3 regions of the Kocuria sp. SL71 genome follow, and region 3 is predicted to be linked to each of the others. Evidence: riboswitches for the same ligand, from Rfam matches in the RefSeq annotation. Region 3 holds a riboswitch; each other region holds the start of a gene.
What was found. A riboswitch is a leader RNA that binds a small molecule or an ion and turns the genes downstream of it on or off. The one in region 3 is predicted to bind S-adenosylmethionine.
Positions count from the first base shown of each region.

Region 1 (9,913 bases), 490 kb from region 3:
CGGCTACTACGGCGGCCCGGCGTACTACATGACCCACGGCATGAACGCCCGCTGGATGGGTGTGCTGTTCGCCGTGATCATCACGATCACCTACGGCTTTGTGTTCAACTCGGTGCAGTCCAACGCGATCGTGGACTCGCTGTCGGGCTCGCTGGACATCGACCCGTCGGCCGCCGGGGCCCTGCCCTTCAAGCTGATCTCGTGGGCGCAGTGGTCGTCGTGCTGACCGCCTCCATCATCTTCGGCGGCGCCCGCCGCATCTCCGCGGTTACCCAGGCAGTCGTGCCGGTCATGGCCATCCTGTACGTGCTGCTCGGGCTCCTGGTCGTCGTCCTGAACATCGGCGAGGTCCCCGGCATGGTCGCCGACATCGTGCTCGGCGCGTTCGGCATCCGCGAGTTCGTGGTGGGCGGCTTCATGGGCGTGTTCATCCAGGGCCTCAAGCGCGGCCTGTTCTCCAACGAGGCCGGCATGGGCTCCGCGCCCAACGCCGGTGCCTCCGCCTCTGTCTCGCACCCGGCCAAGCAGGGCTACGTGCAGTCCCTGGGCGTCTACTTCGACACGTGGCTGGTCTGCTCGGTGACCGCGTTCATCGTCCTGCTGTCCAACCCGACCTTCGGCGATTCGGCGCAGGGCGCGTCCCTGACGCAGTCCGCGCTGGGCGAGCAGCTGGGCACCTGGGCGATCCACTTCCTGACGGTCGCGATCTTCCTGTTCGCCTTCACCTCGGTGATCGGCAACTACTTCTACGGCGAGTCGAACATCCTGTTCCTCACCGGGTCACGCACCGTCATGAACGTCTACCGCCTGCTGGTGCTGGTCTTCGTGATGATCGGCGCGGTCGTAGCACTTGATCTGGTCTGGTCCCTGGCCGACGTGATGATGGCGATCATGGCCACGATCAACCTGATCGCGCTGCTCTTCCTTGCGCCCATCGCGGTCAAGGTGCTGAGGAACTACGAGGCCCAGCGCCGCCGCGGCGAGGAGCCCACGTTCAACGGCTCCGACATCCCGGGCCTCACCGGGCTGGACGCCTGGGACGGCACCGACGTGATCACCACCGGCGCGTTCTGGACCCAGCAGATGAAGCGGACCGGCAAGGCCTGATCCGCTCACGCCTCTGAACGACGACGAAGCCCTCCTCCCAGCCCGATCGGCTGGGAGGAGGGCTTCGGTGTTGCTGGGTGAGGAGCTTGAGGTTGCGGCATCGTTGAAGACGACCGTCAACGAAGGGTGATCTCGGAGCCGCACGAGGCCCACGGCGCCACTTGAACCCCCCCCCAGGGTTATCTAAAATACGTATGTCCTCAGGGTCTTCTGGATCTCAGCGAGACAACGACGGCCAAGAAACTGACATGCAAGGAGAACGTCATGAACGAAATCAAGATTGATCAGGCTGCGCGCCTGGCCACGGGGTGCCTGCGCGCGGCTAACGGCATCAATGCCAATCAGGTGACCCCGGTGGTCTCTCGCGGCTGTATCGACGACCTGATTGCTATGAACTTTCTGACTCCTTCCGCGACGTCTGGGCTGCTAGATGCGACAGAGATCGAGAGGATCTTCTCGCGCACCCGAGTCCTGGACGGCAAGGACCTCAGCGTGCTCCGCGTGTCCATAGGCCCGCTCAAGCTGAGTGGTCCGACAGACCCCGTCAGCCTGCCCACGGGGGTTCATCCTCGTCGTTTTAGCGGGTGGGACTTCGCGAATACCAAGAATCTGACTCCAGATGAGGCGCAGGCAGGGATTGCTGGTGTGTGGCCATTGTCGGAAGAGAGCGCGCGTAAGGCGGAAGCCGTGAACGCTATTTTCGCTCCGGCGGTCAAGGGCTTCGTTGCTGGTGATCTTGTCTGCCAGGTGATCGGCTACTCGATCGACCTGACGACTCGTCGTCGCTGGTTCAAGCTGGATGCGCTGACTCAGCTCCAGCACAGATACGTTTTCGGGTCGGATGGGTGGTGGCAGCATCTGTGGATCACCGTGCCCCGCGGAGCCGTGGCAGGGATCGAGTTCTCTCCGCAGGATCTGGCCATGAAGTGGAATAACGAGCAGACCCCTGTGCAGCACTGACGCGCAGAAGTGAAATGCCGACAGCTGTCGCTGGAGGCGGCTCGAGGCTCTCTGCACTCCATGTGGCGTGCAGAGAGCCTCGAGCCGCCTCCGGGGGCGTTCCCGTAGCCGTGCGCATATCGGACCGAGGGTGGGCCCCTAATGATCACCCCGGCCAGATGAGGCGGCTGGCCTGAAGTGCGATGTCGTGCCGGCAGGGGGGCGCTTGCGCAGATACCCCGTCTGGCTGAGGGATAATCATCAGCATGACTTCCTCCACTGGCCTCACGGCGATGGACCTGCTCGACAAGCTCTACTACTCCTCCACGAGCACCACGGACAAGGGCACCAAGTTCGAGCGCCTCACGCAGTCGTTCCTCCAGACGGACCCCCTGTGGGCGGAGCAGTTCGAGAAGGTCTGGATGTGGGACCAGTGGCCGGAGCGCTGGGGTCATGACACGGGAATCGACCTGGTGGGCGAGCGCCGCGACGGCGGTCGCACGGCGATCCAGTGCAAGTTCTACGACCCGAGCGCCCGAGTGTCCAAGGCGGACATCGACACGTTCTTGTCCGCCTCGGGTCGCCACGGATTCACGGAGCGCCTCATCGTCTCGACCACGAGCCAGTGGGGAGCGAATGCCGAAGCTGCGATCCGCGAGCAGTCGATCCCGGTGCGCAGGCTCGGATTGGAAGACTTCGAGAACTCGCGCATCAACTGGGAGATCTTCGACCCGCAGACTCCCATGGTGCTCGCTCTGTCCGGATCGGCAGATCTGCGTCAGTACCAGCGCACTGCCATCGAGCAGGTCACCCAGGGCTTCAGCGCCCACGACCGCGGCCGGCTCATCATGGCGTGCGGCACGGGCAAGACCTTCACCTCGCTGCGCTTGGCGGAGCAATACGTGGGCCCGCGCGGCAGTGTGCTCTTCCTCGTCCCGTCGATCGCGCTGCTGTCGCAGGCGCTGCGCGAGTGGACGAACAACTCGGACCTGGGAATCGCCCCCATGGCGGTGTGCTCGGATCCCAAGTCGACCCGGGGCCGCAAGGCGAACGAAGACACTCCGGAGATCTCCGTTGTGGACCTGGCCCTGCCGGCGACCACGGACCCACATCGGTTGGCGCAGCGTATGAAGGAAAGCCGCGCCGGAGGTGACGGCATGCGGGTCGTGTTCGCCACCTATCAGTCCATCGATGTCGTGGCTCGAGCGCAGGAGATCGCCGGCCTGGAGCCCTTCGACCTCGTCATCTGCGACGAGGCGCATCGGACCACGGGAGCCACGCTGGCCGGATCCGAGGAGTCCGCGTTCGTGCGCGTCCACGATGAGAACTACCTCAAGGCATCCAAGCGCCTCTACATGACCGCGACGCCGCGCATCTACGACGACGCTTCGAAGGCCAAGGCCGGCAAGGCGCAGGCCGTGCTCGCCTCGATGGACGACGAAGACGTCTACGGGCCGGAGTTCTACCGTCTGGGCTTCGGCGATGCCGTGCAGATGGGCATGCTGACGGACTACAAGGTCCTCATCCTCACGGTGAACCAGGAGTCCGTGAATGACGCCATGCAGGAGGCCTTCGCCCAGGACGGCGAGCTCACCCTGGATGACGCCACGCGCCTGATCGGATGCTGGAACGGTCTGGCCAAGCGCGGGGATGCCGAGCATTCCTTCGCCGTGGACCCGCAGCCCATGCGTCGCGCGGTCGCTTTCGCCCGGGACATCAAGTCCTCGAAGAGGGTCGCAGCGCAGTTCACGGATGTCGTCTCCGCATACACGGAGAACCAGACCGACGGCGATTCGGACGACCTGTTGAAAGTCGAAGCCAAGCACGTCGACGGCTCTATGAACTCGATGGAGCGCACGGAGCTGCTGGACTGGCTCAAGGCGGATGCGGGCAGCGACTCCTGTCGGGTGCTCTCCAACGCGCGCTGCCTCTCAGAGGGGGTGGACGTTCCCTCGCTGGACGCCGTCATGTTCCTGAACCCGCGGCGCTCCGTGGTCGACGTCGTGCAGTCCGTCGGCCGAGTGATGCGCCTGGCCAAGGGCAAGAAGTACGGCTACATCATCCTGCCCGTCGTCGTGCCGGCCGGCGTGGCCCCGGAGAAGGCACTCGACGACAACAAGAACTTCCAGGTGGTGTGGGACGTCCTGCAGGCGCTCCGGGCGCACGATGAGCGCTTCGACGCCATGGTGAACAAGGTTGAGCTCAATAAGAACCGCGACAAGCAGATCGACGTGGTGGGCGTCGGGTTCGAGGGGGAAGGCGACGGCTCCGGGGTCGGGGACGGCACCGAGACAGGTTCGACCTCGGGATCCCAGGGAGCCTTCGATCTGCGACTGTCCCAGATGGACGAGCTGCGGGATGCGATCTACGCGCGCATGGTCAAGAAGGTCGGCTCGCGCACGTACTGGGACCAGTGGGCCAAGGACATCGCGGTCATCGCTCAGAACCACATCACGCGCATCACTACACTGGTCGATGACCCGGGCTCTGCCGCCTCGAAGCACTTCGGGGTGTTCCTGGACGCGCTGCGGCGGAACCTGAACGAGTCGATCACGCGCGATGGCGCGATCGAGATGCTCGCGCAGCACATGATCACCAAGCCCGTCTTCGATGCTCTCTTCGAGGACTACGCCTTCACCGAGCACAATCCCGTCTCCCGAGTGATGGACCGGATGGTCGACTCTCTGACCGCAATGCACGTCGATGCGGAGGCCGAGTCGCTGGAGTCGTTCTACGAGTCCGTGCGTCTGCGGGCGGCGGGGATCGACAATGCGGAGGGCAAGCAGAAGATCATCACGGAGCTCTACGAGAGCTTCTTCAAGAACGCCTTCCCACGTGCCGCGGACGCGATGGGGGTCGTCTACACGCCCATCGAGATCGTCGACTTCATCCTCCGATCCGTCGACGACGTGCTGAAGCAGGAGTTCGGCCGGTCGATCAGCGATGAAGGTGTGCACGTCATCGACCCGTTCACGGGGACGGGCACGTTCATCGTCCGCCTCCTCCAGTCCGGGCTCATCAACCCTGTAGACCTCGCGCGGAAGTACGCGTCCGAGCTCCATGCGAACGAGATCCTGCTCCTCGCCTACTACATCGCGGCGATCAACATCGAGACGACGTTCCACGACCTCCAAGCCGTAGCGCACGACGTGGAGCTGGAGGTCGAGGACTACGAGCCGTTCGACGGGATCGTCCTCACGGACACCTTCCAGCTCACGGAGGACGGAGACCTCCAGGACGAGACGGTCTTCCCCGCGAACAACACCCGTGCCGAGGCGCAGAAGAAGCTCGACATTCAGGTCATCGTCGGCAACCCGCCGTACTCCGTGGGGCAGACGTCCGGAAACGACGACAATGCGAACGTCTCCTACCCGACCCTCGACGCCCGGGTACGGGACACGTTCGCCGCGCGCACGGATGCGACGAACAGGAACAGCCTCTACGACTCGTACCTGCGGGCGATTCGCTGGGCCAGCGACAGGATCGGCGACGAAGGTGTCATCGGGTTCGTCACGAATGGCGGCTGGATCGAAGGCAACACAGCCGCTGGCGTGCGCAAGACCCTCGCCGAGGATTTCTCCTCGATCTACGTGTTCAACCTGCGCGGCAACGCGCGCACTGCTGGCGTCCTGCGCCAGAAAGAAAAGGGGAACGTCTTCGGCTCCGGCGGACGCACGACGATCGCTGTCTTCCTCCTTGTCCGCACGCAGGGGCACAGCGGACCCGCGACGATCCACTACCGCGACATCGGTGACTACCTCACAACCGAAGAAAAGCTACAGATTGTCGACGAGTCCACCCTCGACACCGTCCCGTGGCAACAGATCACGCCCAATCGTCATGGCGACTGGATCAACCAGCGCGACGAGGACTACCTGACCTACCCGATCCTGGGAGACAACAAGGGCACGGACACTCAGCCCGCCGCTTTCGCGATCTACTCCCGCGGGCTCGCGAGTGCGCGCGACTCGTGGGTCTACAACTACTCGTTGCCCCATTTACAGGAGAACGTCACCCGGTCCATCGATTTCTATAACAGTGAGGTGGTCCGGGCCACTCAACCCGGCTACACCCCCGACTTCGACCCGACAAAGCTGTCGTGGAACCGCGCAGACAAGACCAACGTCCTGCGCGGCCGCACGATCGAGCACCGAGACTCCGCCTACCGCGAAGGGCTCTACCGTCCGTTCGCAAGAGCGAACGTCTACTTCGACCGCGCGTACAACGACATGGTCTATCGACTGGAACAGCTCTTCCCCACCGCGCAGCACGACAACTACGGGTTCTGGATTGTGGGCGCTGGATCTGCTGTTCCGTTCTCAGCCATCGCGAGCACGTACATTCCTGATCTACATGTTGCGGGAGCGGGATCCGGCGGAAACTTCTTCCCCCGCTACCGCTGGGAACCCGCCGAAAACGAGGGCACAATCGCCTTCGACCTCGGTGGCGAGGTGGCCGACGGCTACCGCCGCGTCGACAACATCACCGACGACTTCCACCGCCTCGTCCAAAAGCGCTACGGCAACCAGGTCACGAAGGACGAGGTCTTCTTCTTCCTCTACGGCCTGCTGCATTCGCCGGAGTACCGCGAGCGCTACGCGGGCGAGCTTAAGCAGATGCTTCCCCGCATCCCGCACGTGCCAGCGGAGTCCTTCCAGCCGTTCGTCGAGGCCGGTCGTGAGCTCTTCCACCTGCACGCGAACTACGAGGAGGCCGAGCCCTATTCACTGGAGATCGTCGGCGGTGAACAGCTCCCGCTAGGTGGACCCGAGGCAGAAGCTGTCTACTACCGCGTTCAGAAGATGCGGTTCCCCACGGGGAAGAAGGCTTCCGACGCGCCGGACTCGCTCATCGTCAACTCGAACATCACCGTGCACGGCATCCCGGAGGAGACATACCGCTACCAGCTCGGCTCCCGCAGCGCGATCGAATGGATCATCCGCCAGTACCAGGTGACCACGGACAAGGCCTCCGGCATCGTCAACGACCCCAACCAGTGGGGCCTCGAACACGGCAATCCGCGCTACATCCTCGATCTGCTCCAGAAGGTCATCACGGTGTCGGTTCGCACCGTCGAGATCATCGAAGCCCTGCCGGGACTCGATGTCGAGGGCGGGTCTCCGTTATCAGCTGCTTGATGCCTTCGATGTGAGCGTGAGCTTTCGCGGTAGGAGTCGGGCTGATTTCTAATTAAGCAATGAGTAAGCCCTTCTCCCCGCCTGAATCGGTGGGGAGAAGGGCGTCGTGTCGAGCCAGTCGCTGAGGACCCCGATCAGCGCTGACCGACGGCCTTCAAGCAGTGCCTTGCCGCTGTGATCGGGTCCTCCAGCAGGTTCATGCGCTCGTGCCACAGGGCCCAGACCCTCAGGTCGTACGCGACATCCGGGTCGTGCTCCTGGTCCTGGCGCATGACGATCAACGTCACCAGCATCTCCCAGGCGCTCTCCGGGGTGTGTCCGAGAGCGCGGGCGGCCCGAGCCACCTCCGGGGCATTGTTCACGTTGGGCAGGTTGCCGAAGCGCCACACGCTGTGCGCGCAGGCCATGACGTTCGCTGAGTGGCCCTTGCGGGGGAGGAGGAACAGGACTCTGCTCCACTCCCGGGCCTCCCGATCTCCGAAGTCGATCCACCGGTGGTTCGTGCGCGGCGGCACCACGGGGGCCTCCGGTGCGAGGTGCAGCGGCACGTTGTAGGGATGCAGATGCTCGAGATCGGAGCGCTTCGACTCCAGTGCTTGGTGCAGTGCGTCGGACATGAGGTCCTGCCTTCCGGGCCGCGTAGCGCGACCCCGTCGAGTCTTGCCCCAGCGAGGGCGCTGAGGCCCGTTCTGCTCTGGAAGCACCCGGGAATCGAGTTCGGGTTGCTGCGCGGCCAGCCAGGCCCGTGAGGCCGCGCTCGTGAACGTGTCCTGAAATTACAAGAAGGCTCCGACAGCACAAGCTCCATGACGCGGCGGTGCCGCGCTCACAGCACCAGGACCTGCGGCAGGACGCCGAAGATGACGGCGAGTACGAGCGTGAGCAGATGCAGGACCAGGAAGACGGTTGCGGCAGTCTTCACCCCGGAGGACGGGTACATCTCGCGCGGCATGCGGATGCGGGGGTAGATGGCCAGCGCCGCACCCAGGATCGCCGGGGCACCCAGGGGCAGGAACGCGACGAGCATGGCAGCGACCAGATCGGCGGTGCCGCCGAAGTCGGGCTCCGTGACTGTGGACGCGGCGCCGATCGAGAACAGGATCGTGAGCGGGGAGAGCAGCAGTGCACCGGCCAGCACCAGGATCGTGAGCACCAGGGCGGTGACGGCGCTGCCGGGCGCGGAGGGCCTCGGGGACCAGCCGGCCTGCGGGTAGGCGTAGGGCTGAGCCTGCGGGACATAGGGGTGCATCGTGGACTCCTGGTCGAACGGGAGGGGGTTGCTGATGCAAATATATGACCCCGCCCGAGTATTCGCAACTGCTAACGCCAAGGGGCGCGCAGGCGTGTAACTACAAGAATCCCGGAGGCGCACTCCGGCGCCGCAGCGACAGGCCGCCGCCGCGGCCTGGCGACTCAGCGACGACGGCGCAGATGCTCCCTCGCCACTGCCGAGAGATTCTCCAGCGGCAGCCCGGCGGGGCAGACCTCGGTGCAGTCGCCCAGGGTGGAGCACGGCCCGAAGCTCTCCTCGGCGGCGTCGAGCACCTTGCCGGAGCGGGTGCGGCGGTCGTCGTCGTCCTTGGCCAGCGGGGGGAGCTCGGTGAGCAGCGAGCCCACGAACAGCTGCCCGGAGCCGTTGGGGCAGGCGGCCACGCAGGCCCCGCAGCTGATGCACCCGGCTTCGGTCAGCGCCTTCATGCCCACGGGGCCTCCGGCGGCCTTGACCACGGTTCGCAGCGCAGCCTTCTTGTCCACGGACAGGTCCTTCTTCACGGGGAAGGCGGCTGCGCGCAGCGGCTCGATCCGCACGCGCTGCCCGTCGGTGAAGGCCGCGACCTGCTGCTGGCACGAGGCCCGGTTGAGCTGGGGGCCGTGGGCCACGCCGTCGACCGTGACGCCGCACTTGCCGCAGATGCCCTCGCGGCAGCCGTCGTCGTAAGAGATCGGCTCCATGCCCTCGGGCAGCTGCTCGTTGAGCAGGTCGAGCAGCTCCAGCACGGTCGTCTGAGGGGTCACGCCAGTGACGGTGTGGGTCTCGAAACCGCCTTCGGACTCGCCGTCGGCCTGGCGCCAGACCTCGACCTGCAGGGTGCCGGTGATGCGCATGGGACTCCTTCGGTGCCCTCGCGCCGGGACCCGGTCGCGGAAGGCGGTGTTGCAGTGCGGGGGGAGGACGGCTCAGCGCACCAGGCGCAGGAGCACGGCCACGGGGATGGAGGCGTTGCCCAGGGCCACGCCGGTGCCGACCAGCCGCCCGGCCAGCTCGAAGCGCTCGCGGGCGCCGCGCTGGGCGGACAGGCCGGTGTCATTGCCGATCTGGACCAGGCCCTGGGAGGTGTGTGCGGCCAGCGCCAGCATGGCGGCCAGGTACAGCCCGGCCACGGGCGGGCGGCGCAGGGATGCCACCAGGTTGTCGTAGGCGGCACCGGGCTCGTGACGGCGAGAGGCGGCCGGCCGGGTGCCCAGTGTGAGATCCGCCAGGTGGAAGGCCGTGAACAGCCCCAGGACGGTGCCGGTCGAGCGCATGGAGCGCTTGAGCCTCTGCCAGCGGGTGCGCCGGCGACCCTGCGGCAGCGGCCTGGGCTGAGCGGCAGTACGGCGCTCGGAGGCCTGGGCGCGCACGGTCAGCACCGCCGCGCAGCTCAGGTGGGTCAGCGCATCGGCCAGCAGCACGACCCGGAAGGCCCACAGAACGGTGCGCCGCGGCAGGACCGGCGCCCCCAGCGTGC
Region 1 is NZ_JAPPRE010000001.1:2,054,347-2,064,259, reverse strand. It holds partial or broken gene OVA15_RS09320 (alanine/glycine:cation symporter family protein) at 1-1,107, shown strand, start outside; gene OVA15_RS09315 (hypothetical protein) at 1,372-2,067, shown strand; gene OVA15_RS09310 (DEAD/DEAH box helicase) at 2,313-7,184, shown strand; gene OVA15_RS09305 (hypothetical protein) at 7,319-7,801, opposite strand; SAM riboswitch class IV at 7,836-7,949, opposite strand; gene OVA15_RS09300 (hypothetical protein) at 8,011-8,433, opposite strand; gene OVA15_RS09295 (2Fe-2S iron-sulfur cluster-binding protein) at 8,598-9,290, opposite strand; gene OVA15_RS09290 (succinate dehydrogenase) at 9,363-9,913, opposite strand, start outside.
Region 1: another riboswitch for S-adenosylmethionine. It lies ahead of OVA15_RS09305 (hypothetical protein); the one in region 3 lies ahead of OVA15_RS11590 (O-acetylhomoserine aminocarboxypropyltransferase/cysteine synthase family protein).

Region 2 (9,913 bases), 1.1 Mb from region 3:
CAAGGCCGGTCTCAACGCCTTCCTGCACCTCAATGCGGAGGAGGCCCTCGAGGTCGCCGCCGACGTGGATCGGGATCGCGCCGAGGGCAAGCAGCTGCCGCCGCTGGCCGGCGTGCCGATCGCGGTCAAAGACCTCATCGTGACCAAGGGCCAGCCCACCACGGCGGCCTCGCGCATGCTCGAGGGCTGGATGAGCCCCTACGACGGCACCGTCACCGAGAAGCTGCGCGCGGCGCGCATGCCGATCCTCGGCAAGACCAACCTCGACGAGTTCGCCATGGGCTCCACCACGGAGCACTCGGCCTTCGGCCCTACCCGCAACCCGTGGGATCTCAGCCGCATCCCGGGCGGTTCGGGCGGCGGCTCGGCTGCGGCTGTCACTGCGTTCCAGGCCCCGCTCGCTCTGGGGACGGACACCGGCGGCTCCATCCGCCAGCCGGCCGCCGTGACCGGATCGGTCGGCGTGAAGCCCACCTACGGGTCGGTCTCGCGTTACGGCGTGATCGCCATGGCCTCGTCGCTGGACCAGGTCGGCCCGTGCGCGCGCACCGTGCTGGATGCGGCCATGCTGCACGAGGTCGTCGGCGGCCATGACCCCAAGGACTCGACCTCGCTGAGCGATCCGGCCGAGGGCTTCGTCGAGGCCGCACGGGCAGGTGCTGCCGAGGGCGGGCTGAAGGGCCTGCGCGTGGGCGTGCTCAAGGAGCTGACCGGCGAGGGCTTCCAGCCCGGCGTCGAGCAGCGCTTCCGCGAGGCCGTCGAGGCACTGGAGAAGGCAGGGGCGAGCGTCGTCGAGATCGAGACGCCGAACTTCAAGTACGCCCTGGGCGCCTACTACCTGATCATGTCCTCGGAGGTCTCCTCCAACCTGGCCAAGTACGACGGTGTCCGGTTCGGCCAGCGCGCCCTGCCCAAGGACGGGCACGTGACCATCGAGCGCGTCATGTCCGCCACGCGCGCGGAGAACTTCGGCGCGGAGGTCAAGCGCCGCACGATCCTGGGCACCTACGCCCTGTCGGCCGGCTACTACGACGACGCCTACTACGGCTCGGCGCAGAAGGTCCGCACGCTCGTGCAGCGCGATCTGGACGCGGCGTTCGAGCAGGTCGACGTCCTCGTCTCGCCCACCGCTCCCACCACGGCGTTCCCGCTGGGCTCGGTCGACGAGCAGGCCGATCCCATGCAGATGTACCTCAACGACATCGCCACGATCCCCACCAACCTGGCGGGCGTCCCGGCGATCTCGATCCCGGCGGGCCTCTCGCCCGAGGACGGGATGCCGGTCGGCTTCCAGTTCATGGCCCCCGCTCGTGAGGACGCGCGCCTCTACCGCGCGGCCGCCGGTCTGGAGCGGCTGATGGAGGAGGCGAACGGAGGCCCGATCTGGAAGGACCTGCCGGACGTCGTCGAAGCCGTGGCCAAGCTGTCGGAGACCACTGAGGGAGGCGCCAAGTGAGCGATCAGATCCTGTCCTTCGAGGAGGCCATGGAGGACTTCGACCCCGTGCTCGGGTTCGAGGTCCACGTGGAGCTCAACACCGCGACCAAGATGTTCGACTGGGCGCCGAACACCTTCGGCGACGAGCCGAATACCAACACCACGCCCGTCTCGCTGGGACTGCCCGGCGTGCTGCCCGTGGTCAACGGCAAGGCCGTGGAGTACGCGATCAAGCTCGGGCTCGCCCTGGGCTGCCAGATCGCCCCGGTCTCGCACTTCGCCCGGAAGAACTACTTCTACCCGGACACGCCCAAGAACTTCCAGACCTCCCAGTACGACGAGCCCATCGCCTTCGACGGCCAGCTCACCGTCGAGCTGGAGGACGGCACGCCGTTCACCATCGAGATCGAGCGGGCCCACATGGAGGAGGACGCCGGCAAGCTGACCCACAAGGGCGGTGCCGGTCGCATCCAGGGCGCGGAGTTCTCGCTGGTCGACTACAACCGCGCTGGCGTGCCGCTGGTCGAGATCGTGACCCGCCCGATCGTCGGAGCCGGGGACCGCGCTCCGGAGCTCGGCAAGGCCTACGTCAAGGCGATCCGCGAGATCGTGAAGAACCTCGACATCTCGGATGCCCGCATGGAGCGCGGCAACGTGCGCTGCGATGCCAACGTCTCCCTGATGCCCAAGGGCACCACCGAGTTCGGCACGCGCTCGGAGACCAAGAACGTGAACTCCCTGCGCGCGGTCGAGCGCGCCGTGCGCTACGAGATCCAGCGCCATGCCGCGGTGCTCAAGGCCGGCGAGAAGATCGTCCAGGAGACCCGTCACTGGCACGAGGACACGCGCTCGACCACCTCGGGCCGTCCCAAGTCGGACGCCGATGACTACCGCTACTTCCCCGAGCCGGACCTGGTGCCCGTGTGCCCGGATCCCGCCTGGGTGGAGCAGCTGCGGGCCTCGCTGCCGGAGCCCCCGGCCCAGCGCCGCGCGCGTCTGAAGGAGGAGTGGGGCTACTCGGACGAGGAGTTCCGCGACGTCGTCAACGCAGGCGTGACCGAGGAGATCGCCGCCACCATCGAGGCCGGCGCCTCCAAGGCAGCTGCCCGCAAGTGGTGGATGGGCGAGATCGCCCGCCTGGCCAACAACGCGGGCGTGGAGACCGCGGATCTGGGGATCACCCCGGAGCACGTGGCCGAGGTCGAGTCGCTGATCGGCGAGAAGACCATCAACGACAAGATCGCCAAGCAGGTCCTGGGCCACGTGGCCGAGGGCGAGGGCACCCCGGCGCAGATCGTGGAGGCCCGTGGCCTGGCCGTGGTCTCCGACGAGGGCGTGCTGATCTCCGCGATCGACGACGCCATGGCGCAGATGCCGGACGTCGTCGAGAAGGTCAAGGGCGGCAAGGTCCAGGCCGTGGGCGCTCTGATCGGCCCGGTCATGAAGGCCACCAAGGGCCAGGCGGACGCCGGCCGCGTCCGCGAGCTGATCCTGGAGAAGCTCGGGGTCTCCTGAGCCGTCTCGTGAAGGTCGATCGCGCCCGGGAGCCATGCTTCCGGGCGCGATCTGCACTCCGGCCCGGGTCGGCATTCCCGGCCCGACGACACCCTGAAGGAGCACACATGACCACCATCTGGAACTACCGCGGCGACGACCGGGCCCTGTGGGCGGTGATCGCCGCGATCGTCGGCTCCTATGTGCTGGCCATGCGCCTGGCGCGGTGGGATGCCACCTGGCAGTGGGTTCCGCTCGCCCTGCCGGTCGCGGTGCTGCTCATCTGGTTCTTCCTGGCCGAGGCGGGTGTGCGTGATCTGGGGTTCCCCGCGCCCAGGGATCGGGGCAGCGCCGCAGCCGGGCCGCTGGGCGGGGCGAGCGCGCTCGTGATCGGCGCTGCGCTCGGTGGCGCCGGGGCGGCGGTCCTGCCGCTGCTCCAGGGCGGCCAGCCCGAGCTGCTGGGCCAGGCGGCGGTCTCGAGGCTCGGCGGACCGGCGGTGGCCGCTGTGCTGGCTGCGGTCGCTGCGGCGGCGCTGGAGATCGTGTTCCGCGGTGCGCTGCTCCGGCTGGCGATCGCACGGTGGTCGTCAGGCACTGCGATCACGGTCTCGGTCCTGCTGGCGGTGCTCGGGCTTCTGCCCGTCATGCTCACGCGCAGCGCAGGCACCTGGTCCTGGCTAGCGGCCTCGGCGTGCGCGGTGGCGGTGCTGAGCCTGACGCTGGCCTGGGCTGCCGTGCGCACCAGGTCGCTGTGGATGCCCCTGGGCTGGGCGGCGGGACTCGCAGGAACGGGCGCCGCCGTGCTGCAGGGCTGGCCTGCTCAGGCCCTCGGGGCATGGGCCGCCGCCGGCGCCGCTGCCGCTGCCGGTCTCCTGCTGATCCCCGCGGTCCTGGTGCTCGAGCGGGTGCGGCCCTCCGGCTCAGAACGCCGGGCGGCGTGAACGGGCGGATTCCTTCGGCTCAGGCCAGCCCCAGGCGCTCCAGGGCCCAGGCGTCCTCCCACGCGTTGTCGTGCCACTGCTGATAGCGCCCCGAGGCTCCGCCGTGGCCGCCGGCCATCTCGATGCGCATGAGGATCTGCTCGCGCTTGTCCGGGTTCTCGTGACGCAGGGCCGCCACCCACTTGGCGGGCTCCACGTAGAGCACGCGGGTGTCGTGCAGCGAGGTCACGGCCAGGATCGGCGGGTAGTCCCTGGCGGAGACGTTCTCGTACGGGGAATAGGCCTTCATGGTTCGGTAGACCTCCGCGGAGTCGAGGGGATTGCCCCATTCCTCCCATTCGAGCGCGGTCAGCGGCAGCTCGGGCATGAGCATGGAGGTCAGCGGGTCCACGAACGGCACCGCGGCCACCGCACCGCAGTACAGCTCGGGGGCCAGGTTCAGCACAGCGCCGACCAGGAGTCCGCCGGCTGAGCCGCCCATCAGCACGACCCGGTCGGCGTTGATGTCCGAGCGCGCGCCCAGGTGCCGGGTCGCCGCGACGACGTCTGTGAAGGTGCGCCGCTTGTGCTCCTTCTTGCCGGACTCGTACCACTGCCGCCCGAGCTCGCCGCCGCCGCGCACGTGGGCGATGGCCCAGACCGCACCGCGGTCCAGCAGCGAGATCCGCGAGTACGAGAACGACGGATCCATGCTGATCTCGTACGAGCCGTAGGCGTAGACCACCGCGGGTGCCGGCTGCGCGGCGTCCCGGCGGCGGATGAGGGTGATCGGGATCCGCGTGCCGTCCTCGGCCTGGGCCCAGTCGCGCTCCACGCTGTAGTCGGCAGCCGAGTAGTCGCCCAGCACCGGCTGCTCGCGGCGCAGGACCGGATCGGGCAGCTCGGTCCCCGGCGCATCCAGGATGAGGTCGAAGACGCGCCGCGGGATCACGAAGGACTCGGCGGTGAAGCGCAGGACGGGGGAGTCCGGCTCAGCGGCGGTGAGGGAGACAGCCGTGAGCTCGCCGGGCACCTCGAGGACATGGGGCTCGGCCTGGCTCTCCGTGCCGAGTCCCTTCAGCGGCAGGATGCGCAGCCCCGGCAGGATGTCCTCGCGGACCTCGAGAACCAGGTGATGCTGTGTGGCGGCGAAGCCCAGCACGCGCAGTCCCTCCCTGGGTGCCACGATGTCGATGCCGGGCGGGAATCCGTCGCCGGGCAGTTCCGCCGACTCGCCGGGCAGGTCCGACAGCTCGATCAGGCTCAGGCGTCCATCCGGAGCCTGGCGATCGTGCTGGAGCAGGACGACGTCCCGGCCGTCGATCCGCACGGGCTCCGCCGAGGCGAGAACGCCGGCCCCGCGCGGCACGACCACCTGTGGGGCCTGCTCGCCGGCCTCCTCGATGCGCAGGATCGAGACCTCCGAGTACTCCGAGCACCCGGCCTCGAGCACGAGCCAGCGCCGGTCCGAGGAGAGCTCGGCCCCCAGCCACAGGCCGGGGTCGTCCTCCTGGGCGATGGTGATGTCCTGCTCGAGCGGGGTCCCGAGCACATGGCGGCGCAGGCGCCACGGCCGCCAGGTGTCGTCGACCTCGGTGTAGAAGACGGCGTCTCCGGCGGGGGAGAGGAAGGCGCCGTAGGAGGTCTCCGGGATCTCGTCGTCGAGCGTCCGGTCGGCTGCGAAGTCGTGGACGCGCACCGTGAAGCGCTCATCCCCGGTGGTGTCCTCGGCCCAGGCCATCCGGGTGCCGTCGTGGGTGATGTCGAAGGCGCCCAGCGACCAGAACTCGTGCGGCTGCGCGCGGGCGTTGCCGTCCAGGAGGGTCTGCTCGCCGGGCAGGGACTGACCTGCCACGATCTGCGGCGGCTCCCACCCCTCCTCAGCAGCCGGGACGCGGCACTGCACCGAGTGCTCCCCGCCCTCCACGGTGCGCGTGAAGTACCACCAGTCGCCGCGCCGCCACGGCACCGACAGGTCCGTCTCCTGCACGCGGGTCCGGACCTCCTGGAAGAGCCGCTCGCGCAGCGGGGCCAGCCGGGCGGTGGCGGACTCGGCGTAGGCGGTCTCGGCCTCCAGATGCGCGATGACCTCCGGGGACTCCTTGTCCCGCAGCCACTCGTACGGGTCCAGGAAGGCATCGCCGTGGAACTCGCGGACGTGGTCGCGACGCACGGCCGACGGGGGAGCGAGCGGAAAATCCGAGTTCTGGGAGGTCATGGCGCCCATCGTAAGAACCGGCGCCGACAGCATAGGCCGCTGCCGTCGTGCCCCTGGCCCACAATGGAGCCCATGACCGAACAGCGCTCCCAGGCCCCAGCCCAGCCGTCGTTCGGCTCCCAGAGAGCCGATCTGTGGCTGCAGATCCTGCTCGTGCTGGGCGTCTCGCTGGGGGCCAGCGCCCTCTGGTCGCTCCTCGACCTCGCCGAGACGCTGTCCACCAGCTCGATCGCCGAGTCGAAGGCCTCCATGAACGCGGCGCAGAGCGGCTTCCCCCTGTTCGACGTCCTGCGCCGCAGCCTCGGGATCCTCTTGGCTCTGGTCCCGCCGCTGCTGGCGCTCTATCTGCTGGCGGGCTCGGCCGGTCAGCTGCGCGGGCTGCTGCACCGGATCGGCCTGGACCGCCGGGCCCCGCTGGCGGATCTGGGGCTGGGGGCGCTGCTCTTCGCCGTCATGGGCCTGGGCACCCTGGCGCTGTACCAGGCGGGCCGCCAGCTCGGGATCACCGCCGAGATCGTCACCAACGCGGGCGGGACCTCCTGGTGGGAGGTGATCCTGCTGCTGGCCTCGGCGCTGCGACACTCGCTCGTGGAGGAGATCATCGTCGTCGTGTTCCTGGCCGATCGCCTGCTGCGCGTGGGATGGACGTGGCCGGCCGTGCTGATCGGCTCGGCCCTTCTGCGCGGCAGCTACCACCTGTACCAGGGCGTCGGTCCGGCGCTGGGCAACGTGGTGATGGGACTGGTGTTCCTGTGGCTCTACCGCCGCACCGGACGCGTGATGCCGCTGATCATCGCCCACTTCCTGCTGGACGCCGTCGGCTTCCTGGCCGGACCCCTGCTGTTCTGACGGAGGGCTCCACAGACCACGGAACCCTGGTTTGCGCCGGAGCCGTGCTCGTCCGAGAATGGGAACCAGGTCACGAGAGCCAGCGACAAGCCCCAGCTAGCTGGCCGGCAACCCTCCTTCCGCGGTGGGGTGCCCTGGGTGAGGACCGGGCCGGTCGCGCACGCGGCACGGCAAGCGCGGGTCACGGCACCCGGTCCGACGGGTGCGTCGGACCTCGGTCCGCGGCCCTGGAAGACAAGGAGTCGCCGACATGTCCGCACAGCAGCCCACCCCCTCCGCACCGCAGGGCTGGAGCTTCGAGACCCGTCAGATCCACGCCGGTCAGGAGCCCGATCCCGTCACCGGCGCCCGCGCGCTGCCGATCCAGCAGACCACCTCGTACGTCTTCCCGGACGCCGAGACCGCAGCCGGTCGCTTCGGGCTCAGCCAGGTCGGGCCCATCTACACCCGACTGACCAACCCCACCACCGAGGTCGTCGAGAACCGCGTCGCCTCCCTGGAGGGCGGGACCGCAGCTGTCATGGTCGCCTCCGGTCAGGCCGCCACCACCTACGCGATCCTCAACGTGGCCGGGGCCGGCGATCACATCGTGGCCAGCCCGTCGCTGTACGGAGGGTCGTTCAACCTGTTCAAGCACACGCTGTCCCGGCTCGGGATCGAGACCACTTTCGTCTCCGATCCGGACGATCCCCAGGCCTGGCGCGACGCCGTGCGGCCCAACACGAAGGCCTTCTACGCGGAGTCCATCCCGAACCCCCGCAACGACGTCCTGGACCTGGAGACGGTCTCCGCGATCGCCCACGAGTCAGAGGTCCCGCTGATGGTCGACAACACCATCGCGACCCCGTACCTGCTGCGGCCGTTCGAGCACGGCGCGGACGTGGTGATCCACTCCGCCACCAAGTTCCTCGGCGGGCACGGAACCTCGGTCGGCGGGTTCATCGTGGACTCCGGGCGCTTCGACTACACCCGCTATCCGGATCGCTTCCCGGGCTTCACGGAGCCGGACGAGTCCTATCACGGCCTCGTGTTCGGCGAGGTCTTCGGGGAGAACGGGCCGTTCGGGGCCAACGTGTCTTTCGCGTTCAAGATCCGCACGCAGCTGCTGCGCGACATGGGCGCTGCCATCTCCCCGTTCAACGCCTTCCTGATCGAGCAGGGCATCGAGACGCTGTCGCTGCGCATGGAGCGCCACGTCGCCAACGCTCAGACGGTCGCCACCTGGCTGGAGGCCCACGAGGGCGTCGAAGCCGTGTCCTACGCCGGGCTCGAGTCCTCTCCGTGGCACGAGCGTGCGCAGAAGTACGTCCCCGGCGGCGCAGGTTCGATCCTCGGCTTCGTGCTCGACGGCGGCTCGGAGGCCGGCCAGGCCTTCGTGGACGCGCTGAGCCTGCACTCGAACGTCGCGAACATCGGTGACGTCCGCTCGCTGGTCATCCACCCGGCCTCCACCACGCACGCTCAGCTCTCCCCGGAGGAGCAGCTGGCCGCCGGCGTCGCCCCGGGGTTCGTGCGGCTGTCCGTGGGACTGGAGCACATCGACGACATCCTCGCGGACCTGGAGCTCGGTTTCGCCGCGGTCAAGGCGCGCGGCGCAGGGGGATCGGTCTGAGGTGACCGCCATCCAGAGCACGACCGCGCGCTCGCAGCAGCCCTTCCGCACCGAGGGGCTGCTGCGCCGCGCCCGCATCGGCGACCTCGGGCTGGAATCCGGGGCCGTGCTGCCCGATGTCGAGCTGGCATACGAGACCTGGGGCGAGCTCGACGACCGCGCCTCCAACGCGGTGCTCGTCCCGCATGCGCTGACCGGGGACACCCATGTCACGCGCGGACGGGTCGCCGAGGACGCCACCTCCTTCGACCGTGTCTCCGCCGAGGCACCGGGCTGGTGGGACGGACTGGTCGGGCCCGGGCGGGCGATCGACACCGACCGCTTCTTCGTGGTCGCCATCAACATGCTCGGGGGCTGCTACGGCTCCACTGGTCCGTCGACTCTGATCCCGGAGGACAGCCCGCGGGCCGGTCTTCCGTGGGGATCGGACTTCCCCGCGGTGACGATCCGCGACTCGGTGCGCGCCGAGCAGCGCCTGGCCGAGCAGCTGGGCATCGCGTCCTGGCGGCTGGTCGTCGGCGGTTCCATGGGCGGTGCGCGGGCTCTCGAGTGGGCCGCCACGTTCCCCGAGCAGGTGCGCGCCTGTGCGGTGATCGCCTCGACCGCCGCCTCGAGCGCCGAGCAGATCGCATGGGGCCAGGCGCAGCGCCTGGCGATCCGCAACGACCCCGACTTCCGCGGCGGCGACTACTACGACGGCGTCATCCCCTCCGTGGGCCTCGGAATCGCACGGCGGATCGCGCACACCACCTACCGCGCGGCACCGGACCTCAACGCGCGCTTCGGCAATGCGGCGCAGGCCGGCGAGGATCCGGGGGCGCCGCTGCCGGGGCGCCGTCGGGGCCGGTATGCGATCGAGAGCTACCTGGATCATCAGGCCGCCAAGCTCGTGGGCCGCTTCGACGCCAACTCCTACCTGGTGCTCAACGACGCCCTCATGGGCCACGACGTCGGCCGCGGCCGCGGCGGCGTCAGGCAGGCGCTCGCGGCCACCACCTGCGACTGGCTCGTGGCCTCGGTCGACTCGGATCGGCTCTACCTGCCCTCGGAGTCCGAGGACCTCGCCCGGCTTCTGCCCGGCGACGTCCCCCACCGCACCATACGCTCCGGGGCCGGGCACGACGGCTTCCTGATCGAGCACGAGCAGATCGGCGAGCTGGTCCGAGCCGCCTTCCTCTCCTGAGGGGGCCCTACCGAAGCGACCCATCGACCCTCCTCGCCGCCGAGGGGACCCATTCGTCACGATTCACGCCGGATTAGACGTCCGATGCGTCCCGTCGGCGATCCCGTGCGCCCTGTGCGTCCCCTCGGCGTACTGGGCGCACGAGATCCCCGGTCCACACGGAATCCCGGACAACGGAGATCCGAAGTACGGAGTTCATG
Region 2 is NZ_JAPPRE010000001.1:1,492,364-1,502,276, reverse strand. It holds gene gatA (Asp-tRNA(Asn)/Glu-tRNA(Gln) amidotransferase subunit GatA) at 1-1,456, shown strand, start outside; gene gatB (Asp-tRNA(Asn)/Glu-tRNA(Gln) amidotransferase subunit GatB) at 1,453-2,952, shown strand; gene OVA15_RS06730 (CPBP family glutamic-type intramembrane protease) at 3,060-3,872, shown strand; gene OVA15_RS06725 (S9 family peptidase) at 3,892-6,069, opposite strand; gene OVA15_RS06720 (CPBP family intramembrane glutamic endopeptidase) at 6,142-6,918, shown strand; SAM riboswitch class IV at 6,987-7,101, shown strand; gene OVA15_RS06715 (bifunctional o-acetylhomoserine/o-acetylserine sulfhydrylase) at 7,169-8,530, shown strand; gene metX (homoserine O-acetyltransferase MetX) at 8,532-9,713, shown strand.
Region 2: another riboswitch for S-adenosylmethionine. It lies ahead of OVA15_RS06715 (bifunctional o-acetylhomoserine/o-acetylserine sulfhydrylase); the one in region 3 lies ahead of OVA15_RS11590 (O-acetylhomoserine aminocarboxypropyltransferase/cysteine synthase family protein).

Region 3 (9,913 bases):
GACCTCGTGGCCGAGCTGCTCCAGCTGCTCCATGGTCCGCATGATGCGGGTGACGACGCCGTCGATCTTCGGCAGGAAGACCTCGGTGAACAGCGCGATGCGCAAGCTGCTCAGCTGCCCTGCGACTCGTGGGCCACGGAAGCCGGGACACCGGCCCGGGTGCGCCGGTTCCACAGCGAGCGCGCGGGGATCTTGGAGAGGTCCGCACGGTGGGCGTAGCGCTTGGCGGTCTCCTCGACCTCGTGCAGCAGGCCCTCGGACAGGGTGGTCGGCTGCAGGCCGAGTTCCAGGAAGGTGTCGTTGGTGACGTGCAGCTCGTTCTCCGCCGACTCCTGGCGCGGGTTCGGCACCATCTCCACGGCGGCCCCGGAGATGCGGGCGATCAGCTCGGCCAGGTCGCGGACGCGGTGCGTCTCGGTCATCTGGTTGAGGATCTTGACGCGCTCGCCGGGGGCCGGGGAGTTCTCGAGGGCCAGCTCGACGCAGCGCACCATGTCCTGGACGTGGATGAACGCGCGGGTCTGCCCGCCGGTGCCGTGGACCGTCAGCGGGTAGCCCACCGCCGCCTGCATGAGGAAGCGGTTGAGCACCGTGCCGTAGTCGCCGTCGTAGTCGAAGCGGTTGATCAGCCGCTCGTCGCGCTGGGTCTCGGCGGTCGTGGTGCCCCAGATGATGCCCTGGTGCAGGTCGGTGATCCGCAGCTGGTCGTTCTTGGCGTAGAACGCGAAGAGCAGCTGATCCAGCGACTTGGTCATGTGGTAGATCGAGCCCGGGTTGGTCGGGTACAGGATCTGCTGCTGGATCGGCTCCTGCTCCTCGTGCGGGATCTCTACATCCAGGTAGCCCTCGGGGATCTTCATCCCGGCGGTGCCGTAGCCGTAGACGCCCATGGTGCCCAGGTGGACCACGTGGACGTCGCGCTCGGACTCGACGATCGCCGCGAGCAGGTTGTGCGTGGCCGACACGTTGTTGTCCACGGTGTAGCGCTTGGTGCGCGAGCTCTTCATGGAGTACGGCGCCGCGCGCTGCTCGGCGAAGTGCACGACGGCGTCCGGCTGGTCCTCGCTGATCAGCTGCAGCAGGCCCTCGTAGTCCTCGGCGACATCGAGGTGGCGGTGCTCGATGACCTTGCCGGAGACCTCGGTCCAGGCGCGCAGGCGCTCGACGAGCGGGCGGATCGGGGTCAGCGACTGCGCGCCGAGCTCGTCGTCGATCCGACGGCGCGACATGTTGTCCACGGTGATGACGTCGTGACCTCTCTCCGAGAGGTGCAGGGCGGCAGGCCAGCCGCAGAATCCGTCGCCGCCGAGGATCGCAATCTTCACGTCATCTCCGTTTCCGTGCGCCTCTCGGCGCGGGGATCGGAAGGATCACGACGCCGAGCCGAGCGGGCTGGTGCTGTAGAAGGTCGTCGTCCACCCTGCAACCCCGGAATGAACCGACGGTGAACGAGCGGCATGCGAGGGCTGGTGCGCCCGAGCTGCCCGCGGGAGGGGACCTCCTGATTGTGTCATCTGCCTCCGACGGGTGCGCAGAGCGACGGCTCCGGCGCGGGCCGGATCAGGCCGGAAGCCGGCTCTCTCGGAGGCTCAGGGTCTTCTCCGCTCGGGCGGCCGGTGCGGGCTCCGGGCCCAGGAGCTGCTGGCGGACCTCTTCCGTGGGCAGGGACTCGCCTGGGGCGATGAACACCGAGGCCAGGTCCTGGACGTCGCACGGGGTCAGGCCCTTGGAGGTGGGCTCCCAGCCCTCCGGGATGAGGTGGCGCTGCTGCGTGCCGCACTTCTGGCAGAAGTACTCGACGCGTCCGCCGGAGCGGACCGCGCAGCGCAGCACGCGGCCCATGATCCGGCGCAGCCCCGGGACGCGGCTGCGCTTGCGGGTGGAGGGCAGGAAGACCCGGAACTTGAGGTAGAGATCGGTGGTGCACTCATGGCACATGGGGGAGCGGGGCGTCTTGTGGTGCTGGGGAGATCCCAGCCGGCCCAGTCTGGTGCTCGTGACAGTCACTGCTGCTCCTGCGCTGATCGTCGGAATTGCGGGGGAAGGGTCTCCGACGTCATCGTGGTGCGACCCGAGTCCAGACTAGGCGATCCGCTGTGCCGCGTACAGACCCACCGGGGGAAGCGGAGCTGTCTCTCAGCCCTGCCACAGCGCGGATCCAGGCCGATTCATGCCCGATCCGCCATATCTAAATGACTCTTGGGTAACCGTAACAGCGGAGGCCTTCCTGCAGAAGGCCGCGGGGCGATCCGATGCCCCTGACCTGCGGAAGAAGACGCTCTGACGTCACAATCGCGCTGCTGCGCTCCCGGGCACCCGCCGCGCCCCCTGCGATGCCGCCGCCGTGTGACGATCGGAGACGTGACGAAGCTGAGCACCTCCCGCGGCCGGCGCGCTGCGCAGACCATCCCTGCGCAGCGCGATCTCGCGCTGGATGCTGCTCGGGTCGCCTGCCTGATCGCCGTGGTCGTGCTCCACATCCTGCTGGTCACGCTCACGACGGATCCGAGCACGGGCGCGCTGCGCAGCGTCATGGCACCCACGGAGGCCTCCTGGTACGCCCCGGTGTCATGGCTCGTGCAGGTCATGCCGCTGTTCTTCGTGGTGGGAGGGTGCGCCTCGGCGATCTCGTGGTCGCGCCAGTCGGCGGAGGGCGTCCGCGGGCCGGCCTGGGTGCGCGCCCGGCTGCTGCGCCTGGTCGTGCCGGCGAGCGCTGTGTGGGTCGCCCTGGCGCTGGCCGGCGCCCTCGCGACGCTCGTGGGGATGCCCGCCGACTGGGCCTCGATGGCGCTTCAGGGGCTCGGGATGCACCTGTGGTTCGTGGGCGCCTACACCGCGTGCCTGGTCGGTGTGCCGCTGCTGCACGGGCTGCACGATCGCCGGCCCGTCCTCACCCTGGCTGCGCTGGTGGGGCTCAGCGCTGCGATCGAGGTGCTGCGCATCGCCGCGGAGCAGCCGTGGTGGGGCCTGCTCGGCTTCGCCCCGGTCTGGCTGGCGATCCATCAGATCGGCTTCTTCCGCCACGACGGATCCTTCGCTCGTGCCTCGGCAGGAAGACTGCTCGGGATCACGGCCCTGTCGGTCCTGGTGATGCTCTGCCTGACGAGCCTGCCCTGGTGGGGTGCGGACGGACTGTCGGCCCTGAACCCGCCCACGCTGTGCATGATCGCCCTCGGCGCGGCTCAGGCCTGCGTCCTGCAGCTGTGCTCGCCGGCTCTCGAGCGGCTCATGCGATGGCGTCCCGCGCAGGCCGTCGCCTGGGTCGTCGGCTCGCGGGCCACGACCCTGTACCTGTGGCACCTGCCGGTGATCGTGGCCGTGATGGCGGTGTGGTGGCTGCTCGGCGGCCCGGATCCGGTGCCCGGCTCGGCGCAGTGGTGGCTGTGGCGCCTGCCGATCGGGCTGCTGTGCTGGGCGATGGTCCTGCTGGTCGTGCGTCCGCTGGGCGTCCTGGAGGCCGTGGCGGGGCGGATCGTCGCCCGCGAGCCCGAACCGGAGGGGCCCGCAGCCGGAGGATCGCCCTCGGGTGAGCGGCCCTCGAGCGCGCCCCGAGCCGACGGATCCGCGCCGCTGCGAGCTTCGAGTCCCGATCGCTCCTCATCGCCGGACGGACGGGCGTGGGTCCGCATCCTCGCAGCGGCCGTCCTCGTCTTCTCCGCAGCCGTGCTGGAGGTCCGCTTCCTGCTCGGCATCCCGCTGGCCCTCGGCGGCGCGGCGGCCATGGTCGCGGCGGTCCTGCTGCTGGTCCCGCCCGCACGGAGGTCCTGACGGCTCGATCGGTGGGGTGCTAGTATCGGACCGGCTTCACGAGACACAGCTGCCAAGCTCCGACTTGGCTGTGCACCAACCCCATGTTCAAGGGTGGTTCGGATGACGAAGCGGCCTGCACCTGACGCAGCGCACGAACAAGCTCCGGCGGGACGTGCAGGTCAAGAGCACCCCGTCACGGAAGACACCTCTCATGACGTCCTCGCCCTGCGACGAGCTCAAGAGCTCGACCTCGCTGGCCACACGCCAGATCCACGCCGGCCGGACAGGATCCGATCCGGGCGCCCCTGCCGCCCCCGTCCAGGCCACGCTGCCGGTGCCGATCTACCAGTCCTCGGCCTTCGAGTTCCCGGACCACGCGGCTGCCGCCGCCATGTTCGCCCAGACCACCCCGGGCTTCACCTACTCCCGCACGGGCAACCCCACGGTCGCCGTCCTGGAGCAGAAGGTCGCCGATCTCGAGGGCGGAGTGGGGGCCGTGGCCATGGGCTCGGGGCAGTCCGCCGTCGCCGCGGCCCTGCTCGCGCTGATCAGCACGGGCCCCGGCAAGCACCTGGTGGTCTCGGAGAAGATCTACGGCGGCACCGTCGACCTGCTCGGTGACACGCTGGCCGATCTCGGCGCGACCGTCACCTACGTCGATCCCGCTGACCCCTCGGCCTGGTCGGAGGCGATCACGGAGGACACTCGGGGCTTCTTCCTCGAGTCCATCGGCAACCCGCTGGCCACGCTGGCGGATCTGGACGCGATCTCCCGCATCGCCCATGAGCGGGGGATCCCGGTGATCGTCGACTCGACCCTGGCCACGCCGATCCTGTACCGGCCCTTCGAGCACGGGGCGGACATCGTGGTGCATTCGGCCACCAAGTTCTTCGGCGGGCACGGGACGTCGCTGGCCGGCGTCGTGATCGACTCCGGTCGATTCGACTGGGAGGCCGAGGCCGATCGCTGGCCGCAGTTCACCGAGCCGCGAGCGCGCTGGGGCGGGATCAGCCTGTGCGAGAAGCTGCGCGGCGGCTCGCCGTTCCTGCATCTGTGCCGGGCCAAGTTCGTGCACGACCTGGGTCTGACGCTCTCGCCGTTCAACGCCTCCCAGATCATCCAGGGCCTCGAGACGCTGGACCTGCGCATGCGCCGCCACTCGGACAGCGCCGCTCGCATCGCCGAGTTCCTGAGCACGCATCCGGCGGTGCGCTGCGTGCACCACCCCCTGATCGAGGGCTCCGCCGATCGGGAGATCGCCGAGCGCGACTTCCCCCAGGGCGTCGGGTCGGTCTTCGGCTTCGAGCTGGAGTGCTCGGATGCCGCAGTGGCCGGATTCGTCGACTCCCTGCGGCTTTTCAAGCTGGTGGCCAACATCGGCGACGTCCGCTCGCTGATCAACCATCCCGCGGCCATGACCCACTGCCGTCTCTCGGAGGAGCAGCGACTGGCCGGCGGGATCAGCTGGCAGACCCTGCGGCTGTCGATCGGGCTGGAGGCGGTCGACGACCTGATCGCCGATCTGCAGTCCTCGCTCGATGAGCTGCTGCGCGTCGAGGCCGCGCGCGGCGCTGAGATCCCGGCCGCAGAAGGTGCCCCGGGATCGTCGACGGACGGCGCCCCGGTGCGCTCCGAGGACGAGCCGAGCGGCGCGCGCCGCGACCAGCGCCAGGAGGTGCAGGCATGAGCGGGTTCACCACGCGCGCCGTCCACGCCGGCCAGGAGCCGGACCGGCTGACCGGTGCGGTCATCCCGCCGATCTACCAGACCTCCACCTTCGTCCAGGACGGCATCAACGTCCTGCGCGACGGCCACGAGTACTCCCGCGGCTCCAATCCCACCCGCAATGCCTTCGAGGAGCAGCTGTGCGCGCTCGAGGGCGGGCAGCGGGCCTTCGCGTTCGCCTCCGGGATCGCGGCGGAGGATGCGCTGCTGCGCTCGGTGCTGCGCCCCGGAGACCATGTGGTCCTGGGCGCCGACGGCTACGGGGGCACCAACCGGCTCATCACCAGGGTCTTGGCTCCCTGGCAGATCCGGCACACGCCGGTGGACGTCACCTCGCTCGATGCGGTCCGCGGGGCTGTGGAGGCGGGCACCCGGGTGATCTGGGTCGAGACCCCCACGAATCCGCTGCTGGGCATCGCCGATCTGACGGGCATCGCCCAGATCGCCCAGGATGCCGGGGCGCTGCTGATCGTGGACAGCACCTTCGCCTCGCCGTACCTTCAGCGTCCGCTGGAGTTCGGCGCCGACGTCGTCGTGCACTCCACCACCAAGTACATCGGCGGGCACTCGGACGTGCTGGGCGGGGCGGTCGTCGTCTCGGACCGGGCCTGGGAGGTCGAGGCCGTGGGCGGCTTCTCGCCCGGAGGAACGCTGGCCGAGCTCGTGGGCTTCCAGCAGTTCGCCGGCGGGGCGGTCGCCGGGCCCCAGGACTGCTTCCTGGCCGCGCGCGGGCTGAAGACCCTGTCGCTGCGCATGCAGCGCCATCAGGAGACCGCAGGCCGGATCGCCGAGTGGCTCATCGGGCGCCCAGAGGTGGCGCAGGTGCTCTACCCCGGACTGCCCGAGCACCCCGGCCACGAGCTGGCCGCACGGCAGATGGACGGCTTCGGTGGCATGGTCTCCTTCCGCGTGCACGGCGGAGAGGCTGCGGCCCGGCGCTTCGCGGAGTCCACGAAGATGTACAAGCTCTCGGTCTCCCTCGGCGGGGTCGAATCGCTGATCTGCTGGCCCTCCGAGATGACGCACGGATCCGTGGCCGGCACGCCGCTGGCGGTGCCGGTGGATCTGGTCCGGCTCTCCGTCGGGATCGAGGACCTCGACGACCACCTCGAGGACCTGGAGCGTGCCTTCGGAGCCTGACGGGCGCTGCGCTCGCCCGGCTCGGCGACTGACAGGCGGCGCGCTCATCCGGCACTGCGGCTGACGCGGCGGCCTCCCCGGCTCCGGCAGAGCCCTGCGATCGCCGTCACCTGACGGCGCTCGCAGGGCTCTGCCTACACTGGGGGCAGCAGCCTCGTCGCGTTCGGCTCGGCCGTCGCGCGGGTCCCCATGCAAGCGCCATATGAAGGAGCCTTCATGAGCTCGCAGGATCCCCAGAACCCGGCCTCCGGATCGGACGGCCGCAACGCCCCGGGCGGACAGCAGCACGAGGCCCCCTCGTTCGGGCAGGGCGGCGACCGCCAGCAGTCCGGGCAGCCGTCGTGGGGCCCGAACCAGAGCCAGCCGGGCAGCCAGCCCTCCGGGGACCCCGGCGCGCAGCAGGGCTACGGGCAGCCGGGCTACAGCTTCCCCGGAGCCGGGCAGCAGCGCCAGCATCCGGGCTACGGAGGCCAGGGCGCCTACGACCAGCCGCAGGGCGGCGGACAGCAGTACACGGCCCAGGGCAACTACGGGCAGGCCACCTTCCAGCAGGGCGGCCAGCCGCTGAGCCCCTCGGACGCCCGGACCTGGGCGCTGATCTCCCACATCGCAGCTCCGGTGCTGTTCCTGTTCTCGGCCGGCTGGATCGGATTCGCAGCACCGCTGATCATCTGGTTCATCTTCAAGGACCGCGACCCGCTGGTGCGCAATGCCTCCGCGGGCGCCTTCAACTTCAACGTCATCGTGTTCGCGCTCAACGTCGTGATCTGGATCCTGGCCATTCCCACCCTCGGCCTGGCCCTCTTCCTGCTTCCCGTCCTGGGCATCCTGTCGATCGTGTTCGCCGTCCTCGGCGCCATGCAGGCGAACAAGGGCCTGGCGTACAAGTACCCCATGCAGATCCCGATCCTCAGCTGAGACCGGATCCTCCGGCACCCGTCGTGCACGGCGGCCGGAATTCCACGACGACGGCCGGGCCCTCCGCTGCGGAGGGCCCGGCCGTTGCGCGTGCGGGGACATGGCCGCACCATGGTGCGCATGAGCGACTTCGACACCTCCGGGCGCGCCGCCCGACGAATCCCCGAGCCGACTCCGGCGCCTCCGCGCGGCATGGAGCTGCCGGAGCCCGTGGCGCGCATGCACCGCTGGGTGGAGACGCCGCTCGGGCGCATGGTCGTGGCTGTCGGCCCGCACGACGGCCGGCCTGCGATCACGGGATGCTGGTTCGAGGACCAGAAGCACTTCCCGGACGACGAGACCCTCGGCATGGAGGGTGATCATGCCCTGCTGAGCGAGGCGCAGGAGCAGCTCGAAGACTGGTACGCCGGTCGGCGACGCGGGTTCGATCTGCCGCTGGCCCTCGACGACCGCCCGCAGCCCCTGCGCCCGCGGGTGTGGAAGGCGCTGCAGGAGATCCCGTTCGGGACCACCACCACCTACGGCGCGCTGGCGCAGCAGCTCGGCAATCCCGGGATGGCCCAGGCGGTGGGACAGGGGGTGGGCCGGAATCCGTGGTCGGTGATCGTGCCGTGCCACCGGGTGCTCAGCTCTACAGGGGTGCTGACCGGCTATGCCGGCGGCATCGAGCGCAAGCAGGAGCTGCTGGAGATGGAATCCCGACGCACAGCGCGTTGACGGACCGGGGACCCGAGCGGCGACGTCCGACAGCGGCTGCGCCCGAGGGCGTAGAACAGCCCGATCCACGGGACGGGCCTATGTCGGGTCAGGAGGTCGGCCGCAGGTGGAGTTCCTCCGCGACGGCCGCGCGAACCGGCAGGTCAGTCCGCGCTGATCCGGTCGGAGCGCAGTGCGGCGTAGATGAGCTCCGTGCGCCATTCGCCCAGCTGCAGGTGCGATTCGCGCAGCTCCGCCTCCCTGCGCATGCCGATGCGCTCGCAGACCTTGATGGAGCTGTGGTTCAGCGCATCCAGGCGCGCGAACACGCGGTGGGCGTCCAATCGCTCGAAGCAGGCGTCGATCGCGGCGATCGCAGCCTCGCCTGCATAGCCTCTGCCTGCATGATCGGGGCTGACCACCCAGCCCATCTCGATCTGGCGCGACTCGGCGTCCACGAGCGTCAGCACGATCTCCCCGTAGAGCGCCTCCGAGTCGTCGTGCGCGCTGAAGGCATAGCGGATGGTGTCCCCGTCGTGGAGGAAGGCCCTCGGCCCGCGATGCTCGGCGATGACCCGCTCCGAGTGCTCCCACGAGCGAGGTCCGCGCCAGGCGTGCTGCGCGTAGTCCTCACGTGATTGGTAGGCGTGCATGGCCTCCAGATCCGACTCGCTGAAGCGGCGGAAGAAGAGGCGGTCCGTCTCCAGGGGCAGCAGGTCCTTCACGGGATCCATCGTATAGACGACCAAGGGCCGGCTGGCGTCCATCGCGGTGGAGAAGCCGAGTGGGCAGCGCGCAGCCGCGTGGCCCGGTGCAGGTGCGGGCGAATCGGCCGGCTGCGCGACGAAGACCGGGACTCGGCCCAGGTGAGGCCCGTCACTGCGGGCCTCACGGGTTTGCGGGCGTGCTCAGCGGTGTGTAATGTTCTTCTCTGTCGCCGCGAGCGGCCCGCCGGTTCGAACCGGTGCGGCGCAGCGGCAGGATCACCGATCCGGATGATCCTGCGTCGACACAACCATTGAACGGCTCGATCGAGCAGATCGCTTCGCCCTGCACTGCATGGGCGTGGGGGATCGGATCGAAGGAGCCGGGTTGTGAAGAGCGGGTGAAGCGAGTACGATGATCTGGCCGCACAACGGTGAACGAGAGATGAACGAAGGTTCGGGTCTCGTGAGCTGCGGCGGCTGAAGGACCTGATCTTCGCGGGCCTGGTGAAACGGGCTGGTTGATCGTCTGTTGTTTGAGAACTCGATAGTGTGCCAAATTGTCTGCTGATACCAGTTCAAGCAATTTTTTGTTTGGTTGGATCAGCTGATGCGTCAGTGCGTCTCGTTCCCGTGACGTGCTGGCGATCTTATTTTGATTCCAGCCAGGTATGGTTTTTCGTTTTTCAACGGAGAGTTTGATCCTGGCTCAGGACGAACGCTGGCGGCGTGCTTAACACATGCAAGTCGAACGCTGAAGCACCAGCTTGCTGGTGTGGATGAGTGGCGAACGGGTGAGTAATACGTGAGTAACCTGCCCTTGACTCTGGGATAAGCCCGGGAAACTGGGTCTAATACTGGATGCTACATGTCACCGCATGGTGGTGTGTGGAAAGGGTTTACTGGTCTTGGATGGGCTCACGGCCTATCAGCTTGTTGGTGAGGTAATGGCTCACCAAGGCGACGACGGGTAGCCGGCC
Region 3 is NZ_JAPPRE010000001.1:2,546,944-2,556,856, forward strand. It holds gene OVA15_RS11570 (glycosyltransferase family 4 protein) at 1-105, opposite strand, end outside; gene OVA15_RS11575 (NAD-dependent epimerase/dehydratase family protein) at 111-1,325, opposite strand; gene OVA15_RS11580 (hypothetical protein) at 1,561-2,007, opposite strand; gene OVA15_RS11585 (acyltransferase family protein) at 2,362-3,768, shown strand; SAM riboswitch class IV at 3,803-3,912, shown strand; gene OVA15_RS11590 (O-acetylhomoserine aminocarboxypropyltransferase/cysteine synthase family protein) at 3,962-5,437, shown strand; gene OVA15_RS11595 (cystathionine gamma-synthase) at 5,434-6,615, shown strand; gene OVA15_RS11600 (DUF4870 domain-containing protein) at 6,832-7,533, shown strand; gene OVA15_RS11605 (methylated-DNA--[protein]-cysteine S-methyltransferase) at 7,654-8,250, shown strand; gene OVA15_RS11610 (GNAT family N-acetyltransferase) at 8,394-8,978, opposite strand; gene OVA15_RS11615 (hypothetical protein) at 9,118-9,519, opposite strand; rRNA gene OVA15_RS11620 (16S ribosomal RNA) at 9,620-9,913, shown strand, end outside.